Regions from separate parts of the Desulfosporosinus sp. FKA genome, predicted to be linked through region 1. Evidence: riboswitches for the same ligand, from Rfam matches in the RefSeq annotation. Region 1 holds a riboswitch; the other holds the start of a gene.
The links. Region 1 has a riboswitch for cobalamin ahead of B5771_RS01085 (HoxN/HupN/NixA family nickel/cobalt transporter). Riboswitches for the same ligand answer to the same signal wherever they lie in the genome.
Positions count from the first base shown of each region.

Region 2: linked by a shared signal. The riboswitch ahead of cbiE (precorrin-6y C5,15-methyltransferase (decarboxylating) subunit CbiE) and the one ahead of B5771_RS01085 (HoxN/HupN/NixA family nickel/cobalt transporter) in region 1 are both predicted to bind cobalamin.

Region 1 covers NZ_NAHZ01000010.1:13-4,854, reverse strand. Annotated here, with positions in the region: gene B5771_RS01100 (SHOCT domain-containing protein) at 1-46, shown strand, start outside; gene B5771_RS01095 (SHOCT domain-containing protein) at 119-406, shown strand; gene B5771_RS01090 (precorrin-6A/cobalt-precorrin-6A reductase) at 536-1,276, opposite strand; gene B5771_RS01085 (HoxN/HupN/NixA family nickel/cobalt transporter) at 1,324-2,346, opposite strand; cobalamin riboswitch at 2,472-2,663, opposite strand; gene B5771_RS01080 (metallophosphoesterase) at 2,763-3,914, shown strand; gene B5771_RS01075 (FadR/GntR family transcriptional regulator) at 3,980-4,666, shown strand.
Region 2 covers NZ_NAHZ01000022.1:51,641-56,482, reverse strand. Annotated here, with positions in the region: gene cobM (precorrin-4 C(11)-methyltransferase) at 1-18, opposite strand, end outside; gene cobI (precorrin-2 C(20)-methyltransferase) at 5-736, opposite strand; gene cbiE (precorrin-6y C5,15-methyltransferase (decarboxylating) subunit CbiE) at 733-1,974, opposite strand; cobalamin riboswitch at 2,107-2,287, opposite strand; gene B5771_RS06485 (YtxH domain-containing protein) at 2,635-3,063, shown strand; gene cbiD (cobalt-precorrin-5B (C(1))-methyltransferase CbiD) at 3,244-4,368, opposite strand; gene B5771_RS06475 (energy-coupling factor transporter transmembrane component T) at 4,535-4,842, opposite strand, start outside.

The DNA.
Region 1 (4,842 bases):
CGGGCGCAAACATACTGTTTCTCTTGAAAAGACCAATCAGGAGTAAGATGGATTTCGAAGTTCGTATTAGTAAAATAGTCATATTCTTGGTGTATTCAAATTTAAAGGAGGAATTTATATGATGAGTGGTTGGGGACACATGATGGGCGGCTGGGGTAATGGCTATGGTTACGGAGGTTACAGCGGCTACGGAATGGGGATGATGGGCTTTTTTATGCCTTTGATATTTGGAATCGCCATTATTTTACTCGCTGTCTATTTCTTCCGCCGCAGTAAGTCAAGAGTTCAGTCTCAGGGATTTAGCACCCATAATAGCGCCCTGGATATACTGCGTGAACGTTATGCACGAGGAGAGATTGATTCCGCTGAATTCCAAAGCAAAAAACAAGATTTGGAAAGCCGCTAGTATTTGGTTTGTCAAAAAAGAAGCATCACATTACAAATCGGCCTGCTGATGGATAATCATTGGCAGACCGATTTTGTTATTCTGTCAAGCAACGGTTCGCTTTCGCTAAGGCTCAGAGAAGCAGGGCTTTCAAGTGAGTGCGTGATTGGAAAATTTTTGATCCAGCCAATTAAGTAATTCTTGAGGGCTGTTTACGGTTAAACCATTATTGGTTTTTGCTTTTCTGACCAGAACTATATCCAAACCAAGCTCTAAAGCTGCCGAAATCTTTGTGTCTGTCCCTCCGGCGAGACCACTGTCGCGTGTTAGAACAATATCTGCGCCATAAAACTTAAAAAGGGCTTTATTAATTTCTTTGGAAAATGGGCCTTGCATTGCCACAATATCCCGGGGATGTAAACCGGCTTCCCGACATTTTTGCACTAAATGCCCTTCGGGTAAAATTCTTGCCACGAGACGCACTGATTGGGCAAAAGAACTACTGGTAATTGATTGAAGCTGATGGCTTCCTGTTGTAATAAAGACGGTAATTGTCCGGTCTTTTAGCTTGCGCAAGGTGTTAATACGTTGCTCAAGCAGGACTAGAGCTTCTTCCCAATGGTAGACAGGGAAAATTAAAGGGCTGGAGGGAACTTTAGTTTCCGGCCGCTCTAAGCGGATAAAAGGAATGTTCAGTTCCTCGCACCGACGTCGTAAAGCAGTAAATTTACTGCTCACAGAAGGGTGACTTGCATCAATAACTAATGCTGGATGAGATGGCAGGGGAGTTTCTTCAGACCAGTATTGTCTCTGAATAACATCAATTTTTCTAGCGGTTAGCTGTGTATTTAATTCACGTGCTGCTGCAGATTCCCCCAAAAGAATGATCATGTTTGTTAACCTCCGTTAGTGATCAATAGCAATAGCGCGAAGGGGAATTAATTCAGGCAATTTTCTAAATCCATAACTTTCCATATGATATAGGAAACTGCCCAAGTAATAACAAAAAGACCGACAAGTATGTAACCGATAGAACCAAAGTTGAGACTTTGGATCCAGACCCAAAAACTGCTATGATAACCCAGCTTGGTTGAGAGTATCTGAGCAAGTTCAATAATACCAATGACGAGGGCGGCAATAACCGATAAACCTGTAACCGAAAGATTATAATAAATTTTGCGCAGAGGGGTAGAAAAAGCCCAATGATATGCTGTCGTCATAAAAACCCCGTCTGCTGTATCCATCAAACTCATGCCTGCAGCAAATATAACAGGCAGAGAAAGAATTGCTGTCATGGGCATGCCTTTAGTACCGAGTGTAGCAGAAATGGCCAGTAAAGCAACTTCCGAAGCTGTATCAAAACTAAGCCCGAAGAGAAAGCCTAAAGGATAAACATGCCAGCTTTTATTTATAAATCGATAGAGGGGTTTAAAAAAACGGCTTACGAATCCTCGATTCAATAAAAGTTCGTCAAGGTTTTCTTCGTCAAATTCACCTTGACGCATTCTCTTGAAAAAGCCAAAGATATCAAACCAAATGTAAAGATTAAACAGTCCTATAAGCAAAAGAAATCCTCCGGCAACTGCGGTTCCTATTATACTGGCGAAATTTTGTATTTGGGGGATGTTTTGTTGTGCCCAATGCATAGAAACAGCAGTAATGATGGACATGATACAGACAACGGTTGAATGACCAATCGAGAAGAAAAAGCCGACCCCCATAGGGTCTTGTTCTTGTTGAATCATTTTGCGAACTGTATTGTCTATGGCCGCAATATGGTCCGCATCAAAGGCATGACGCAGGCCTAAGGTATAGGCGAGAAAAGCAAATCCCAGTAACTGAGGAAATTGTTTTAAATTTAATAGCAGCATGATTATACCTAGCAAGTGTATACCAGTCACAGAAACTCCATAAGGAAGCCAGCGGTGACGATCCCAAATATCTTTGGCGGCGTTATTCATAGTCTCTCTCTCCTAATAAGTAATTCATTGCATTGTTCAACCGCGTCAGACAAAACGAAAAGCCCGTCTCCTAAGAGAAGGGCTTAAAGATAATACAAATATATACCCCCTAACATTCCCGTAGGTAGTTTGGCTTAAGAATAAGCAGGTCTCCTGGCTCAAGATCATTATCAACTCACGTCTTCCCAGGTTTGTCCCAGTGACATTGTGTGAATTGATTCCCTTTTACAGTGGCGGGCACCGCGTCAGCCTTTAACTGACTTTCCTTTTCAATCCTTTTCCCTCAGGAAGGGATCACTTATTCCTAACTATTTAGTTAATTCTAATAATAACATGAATGAAGTGATTTTGTACAGCAAGTTCATTAAATGTAAACCTTGTGTTATAGTTATAAAATCGGGGGTGAAAGTGTTTAAATGATTAATCCGTTTTTCATTCTAATAGGAGTTGTTTTCTTTCTTGTCTATGGAGGAATTAATTATTATATCGGCCTGCGTGGCTGGCAAGCTTTATTTAGCTATGTCCCCTTTATTCCTCTAAAAGTTTATTGGCTTGTTTTTGGGCTGATTTCATTGTCCTATTTAATTGCCCGCTTTTTGCAAAAATATCTGCCGCAGGGGCTTTACGAAGGGTTAAATCTCATTGGGGCCTATTGGATGGCCTTTATGTTTTACTTTTTATTAATCATTGCTGCCATCGATCTCATGCGTTTAGTAAACTATAGTTTTCATCTTATTCCTCTGAAGGAGGGTCTAAATCCGGCTTTCGGATTGGCGATCTTCGTTCTTGTGCTGGGAATTGTAGGCTACGGGGCCTGGAATGCGCGAAACCCGCGCATAAATCATTATGATATTACAATAGCCAAACAGGCGGGCTCGCTGAAACAATTGCATGTTGTGATGGTATCGGATATCCATCTCGGTACGATCATTCATAATAGTTATCTTACTAAGATGGTTGGGATGATCAATCAATTGCAGCCTGACCTTGTACTGTTTGCGGGCGACGTATTTGACGAGAATGTTGAAGCGGTTAATAAGCAGGAAATGACGGAAGCCTTTGAAAAATTGAAAGCTCAGTACGGGGCCTTTGCCGTGTTGGGCAATCATGAGTATATTGGAGGAAATGCTGAAGAAGCCGTCAAATATTTGGAGGCAGCAGGTGTAAGAGTTTTGAAGGACAGCAGTCAGGAAATCGATGGAAGTTTCTATTTAGTTGGCAGAGATGATCGATCCGGAGCTCGTTATAATGGGGTTCAGAGAAAATCTCTACAGACCTTGCTTCAGGGAGTTAATCACTCTCTGCCTATTATCGTTATGGATCATCAACCATTACAATTGGAGGAACCTGTTCAGCAAGGGGTTGACCTACAGCTATCAGGGCATACTCATGCAGGACAGTTGTTTCCGATTCGCTTAATTACTCGCCGAATCTTTGAAGACGATTGGGGCTACCTTAAAAAAGGAAACTTTCAACTCATCGTTTCCTCAGGATATGGAACGTGGGGCCCGCCAATTAGGTTGGGAAATACACCTGAAATTGTAGATATCACTATTAAGTTTAAGTAGTCCAGTTGTTAACTGAATGAAGTTTCTTGGCAGATGACCGGATTTTTCTGAAAAGGAGGCAGATGATGGCTAGGGAAGGCAGAAGCTTAGTGGAGGATGTCGCGGAAGACATCCTGGCAATGATTACTATCGACAAAAAATTTTCAGCAGGTGATAAGCTTCCCAATGAGAATGAGCTTGCAGGAAAATTACAAGTGAGTCGTACGACACTGCGAGAAGCTATTCGCATCTTAATTGCTCATAATGTTTTGGAAATCCAGCGTGGTAAAGGAACTTATGTCAAAGACAACCTGGATTTGAACAAGGCATATGGCTTAAAAGAGCTTTCTGCATTTAAACCAGATATCCAAGATCTCTACGAAATGCGGCTCATTTTTGAACCGCAATCGGCTTATTATGCCGCAAAACGTGCAACTGATAAAGAACTTGAGCGAATTTTGTATTATGGCAAGTTAGAAGAAGAACTGATCATTAAAAAAGAAGATCGAACTGAAGTAGAACAGGCCTTTCATCAAGCCATTGCTAAAGCGACCCATAATGAGTTTATGAATCAACTGATGCCTGTTCTTTATCAAGCTATCAACAAAGGAGTTCCTTTGTCAGATACCAATGAAGAAATGGTTCGCAATACGCTAAATGATCATCGCATGATTATGGAATTTTTGGCAGCTCGAGATGCTGAGGGAGCTAAAACTGCTATGAAGCTGCATATTATTCATGCTATGAGAGGTTTTGGATTTGTGGAAGATTAAACATAGTTTCGAACTTTTTTTCTGAGATTTATCCAATCGTAAGACTCCCACTTCTTGTAAGGAGGCCACTGAAAAAGTCCCATTATAGTAAGAAGGTGTAGCACCTCAAAATACTGAGGAAGTTATACCTTTTTTGCTTTATAATTATAGTATCAATTACATGTAGGTGAGCAGTA
Region 2 (4,842 bases), on a different contig from region 1:
TGGTTTATTTTCGCTCACCGTTTTCCCTCCCTAATAAATTCTTTTTCACCAGGAGCAGACTAAGGTAATCGATCTTAGTGGATTGGAAATCTTCCGGTTTCGGTTCCCAGCAGATTTGCTCCCCGGACTGACCTAAACGTGTGAGTAAAACAGCTTTTCGATCTCGCTCTTGGAGAAGGTTGAGAATTTCCGGAAGCCTGCGCGAAACTTTCATCAATACCAAATTGGGAAAATCAAGATATTGGCCAACGTCTTCCGTACTCGGCAGGACCACTAAGGGCTCATCTCCCGTAGCAAGCGGCAAATTGATTTTCGCGGCCGCGGCTGCCATGGCTGTAATACCAGGAACAGTCGTAATTAATTCGGACGGTAATTGCTCTTGGAGAAGGTTCAGCAGATAACTGTAAGTACTATATAAGGAGGGATCGCCTAACGTAATAAAGGCGATTGATTTGCCCTGCTTCAGCTCCTGTAAGAGCATTTCTGCTCCGTCCCGCCAGGCCTTGGCTAAAACTTCCTGATCAGCCGTCATGGGCATTTCCAATTCCAGCAAACGAGCATTAGCAGGACAGTGGACTTTAGCAATGTCCCAAGCAACACTTTCTCTCTCCATTTTCGATTTGGGAATAGCCACCAAATCTACTGTTTGCAGGACTTCAACAGCTTGCAGAGTTAAGAGGCGAGGATCACCTGGCCCGACTCCGACTCCATAAAATTTACCCCATGTTGTTGTCATGATCTTACCCCTTTTCGTGCAGATAATATAAAGACAGGATTTAAGGCTTGGGCCATATGCAGATGATGAACAGGCTGCCAGCGGACAGCTTGAAGAGAAACAATATCAATATCCTGATAGTCCAGTTCTGAAAGTAATTTTACTCCCTGAGACATGGTTTCAAGGGTGACGGCTGTAATGACGACCCTTCCCCCTTCAAGGAGCGGAACGTTTAATAAAATATCCTCCAGCCGCCCTTTACTTCCTCCAATGATACAGACATTAACCGGCGGAAGTTCCGGAAAAACATCGGGTGCGCTTCCGGGAATCAAACGAAGATTAGAAACACCAAACTTCTCCTGATTAGCAAGAATCAAGGCTTGAGCTTCGGGATTATGTTCAATAGCATAGACAACTCCCTCCGGAACTAAGCCGGCAGCTTCAATACTAATACTCCCAGTACCCGCCCCAATATCAACAATACTGTCAGATCTGGTAATTTGAGCTTTAGCGAGTACTTGAACTCGAATCTCTGACTTGGTCATAGGAACGTTTCCCCGCAAAAATTCCTGATCCGGTATCCCTATTCGTCCTCCGCGTACGTTATTCGCTGAATTCTTTGCCTGATCGTCGATCAGCGAAGTCAGCTCCGGATGCAAAATAAGAATTGCATTCTTCAAGGGGGCAGCTTCTTGAGCCAAATGATTGGCATCCATAGTTTGCCATAGCTCTTCGGGGTAAGCCAATGCATTCCCTACTGAAATATTTGGATTTTGTCCAAGATCAAGATAAAATTGGGCGACTCTTTGCGGAGTGTTCGACCCTCCGGTTAATACTCCCGTCAGACGCCTTATTTGAGTAGGAAGTACTGATAGATCTCGTCCGTGGACACTTACAAAATCAGCCTCTTGCCAAGGGAGTCCTGCCCGGGCAAAGGCAAATTGAAGAGAACTGATACCGGGGTAAACATCGATTTGCTCCCCGGGAAATTCTTTTTTTAATCTGGGCAAAAGGCTGAAAAAACCTGGATCACCCGAGACAAGAACGCCGATATCTTTCTTAGCCAATAAGGCCGTTCTAATGACCTCAAGGCTGGCCTTAAGGTCTCCTATTAAACAGTGTTGATCACCCAAAAAATCAGGAAAAAGCTTGAGAGCTCTAGATCCTCCAATTAAAACGTCACAGTTCATAGCCAAATCTCTAACGGCCGGCGGCAGCCATTCTGTTCTTCCGGGCCCGATTCCAATTACCTTTAACATTGATTACCCTTCTTCCATGGTTGACTAACGTTTGGCCAAAACCTGCCTTGGAACTTTGGGACAATTAAAAAAGAGCCTGAGCGGCTCGTATGGTTTATCCTTAATAAACACACACATCTCCTATCGCTCGTAGGACCGTGAATTACTTAAGGAAGGTTTTCTGACTTCAAATCATCATCCTCTTCCTTTATTCAAAACGGTTAAAGGAATGGAAGAGAACTCCTTGTTCACAGTGGCGGGACCGCGCCGGATTTTCACCGGCTTCCCCTTTTAAATCCTCGTTGACTGAGGAGCCTTAAGTACTTGTTATAAAATTATAAACCCTAAATGATGTTTCATTAAATAGATGTTTTATTATGTCATGTCATCTGATTATCTGAGTATTCTATAAGTATTAGCAAAATTCCTCTTTTCAAAATAATTTAAACTGATTTTTTCCATTTTCATTGATTAAAATCTATTTTATAGTTTATTTCTTAATTAGGCAATGTTAGCAATTAGTTTTAAGCCAATTTAAGCAGTTAAAAAAAATTCTCTTGTTAAGGGTATACCCTTATTATCCATTTTTGCTGTATTATACCATAATTTATTTAGCACTTCACTGACTCTTAAAGAATAAGATATTTTGCATAACGTGCAAAGAAAGGAGTTTATGATAATATGCCCGAAGGTAAAAAAACTGCGAGTATCGGCTCCGTCGCCATAGCGGCGCTTGTTGGCGGAGTGGCCGGCGCCTTTGTCGGTTTAATGGTCTCACCAAAGAGCGGGGAAGCATTACGTAAGGATATTCAAACAAAAGCAGGAAATCTTGCCGAACAAGTTCAAGACTGCACAGTTCAGCAAACAGAGGCTTTAAAAGAAACAGGCTCTAACCTGCTCGATAAGGGAAAGAAAATTAAAGAAGATCTTCAAGTCCTCTGGCAGGACTTGAAACCCAAAAAATTAAATTCCATTGACATTGCCCGCTCTTCTGCGGTAGATATTCAGGTGGACTCAGAATCCGAATCCGAAGCTGAAGATGTTACGTTCTCTTCTGAGTCGCCAACTGTTGAAACTTCAATTCAAGATGATATTGATACACTGCCCTAATATACACAAATCCTTACGTAGATTCCATAATAATCAAGAAGCCCTAAAATCGAGCACACGATTTTAGGGCTTCTCTTAACAAAGTGAACTCGTTCAGCTCAAACTGAACATCAGGACCAACCCCCACTTACAAGAAGTGGGGGTCTTAAAAACTGGATAAACGTATTTACTCTCAAGCCCTTAAATCTTACCAGCGTTCCAATGCTGTTTTTCAACGATCTCTCGAGCATTCATATCCCAGCCTACGGGCTGACCATTAAGTAAGGTCATGATGGCTCCCACTCGAAGACGGCCAAACGTAAAAGCTTGTGCCCGTTCGCTGGCCAGATGAGCTAAATGATGAAGCAATGCTTGGTGACCAAGGTTTAAGAGTTCTATAGCAGCTCCCTCCGTTGTGGGGAACTCTGCCAATGCTCTTAAGGTTTCGGCCTTAATTCCGGAGAGGGCAGCATGAGCCAGTAAAATTTCCGTCCGCGCATCAGCCACACGATTATGTGTGTGGAAGATACCTCCCGAAACTTTAATCAATTTGCCGATGTGGCCCAATAAAACGACATCTTCAATACCCCGGTAAACAGCTTCTTCCAAAAGGTAACCGACAAAATTGCTCATTTGAATAACGGCTTCTGTGGGAACATCAAAGCCTTCTGTCGCCACACGAAATCCATAATGTCCTGGAGTTAAAACAATTGCTTTATGCCCGTAGGCCACTGCCTGGTCTAACTCCGGTAAAATTGAGGTTTTGAAGGCTTCTTCGGACATGGGACGAACGATTCCACTCGTTCCCAGAATTGAAATCCCGCCCACAATACCCAGACGGGGGTTTAAAGTGCGTTTAGCAGTCTCTTCACCACCCGGAACTTCAATGGTGATTTCAAGTTCTTCCTGAGGAAAAACTTCCCGTACTGCTTCGCGTATCATTCGTCTGGGGACCGAGTTAATAGCCTTTTCACCTGCAGGTTGATCCAAACCTTTTTTAGTAACTGTGCCCACACCTTGTCCACCCCGAATATGAACCTCTCCTTGAGCCGCAAGCATGCGTACGAAGACACGAATCTCTAGGCCGTCCGTTACATCGGCATCATCTCCGGCATCCTTGATAATAGTTGCTGTCGCCTTCGAATCTTCAAGGCTTCCGGAATGGATCGGCATCCCTAAACGTGCTTGATTGGGCAAAGGTATCTCGATTCGTTCCGGCAAACAATCTCCACGCAGGAGAAGACAAGCTGCTTTGGCAGCACCTGCAGCACAGCTGCCTGTTGTATATCCCTCGCGCCAGGTATGTCGATCTTTATTTCGCGCCATAGTTATCTCCTATTATAAATTATTAAAATTTCAGAAACTTATTATCCCACTGCGCTTATTTTACCACAACAAGTACCTATTTAGAACTAGTGTTCGGCAATGATTTGACGGGCGGCATTCATCTCACCGCCTATAGAGACCATCAGTCAATCAAATCTTAAATTTATTATAAGAGTCCGAAGCGTAATTTAAAGCGTACAAATAAAGCTAAAAAAGACAAGAGAATAATAACCGTAACTGCCCATAAGTCTCTAGCTGCAATGGCTTTTTTAGGCTGAACCGGCCAGGCCTGAGATAAACCGTACCCTCTATTCAGCATAGCCATTGATAAGGAATTAGCCATTATTATGGAGTTAATAAACAAGGGGATCATAATCGGAACATAGGAACGAATTGAACCTCTAATTCCTTTCCCATGCAGATTCATTCCCCTTGCCATTTGAGCTTCCAGAATAAGGGACCTTTTTTTGTCTA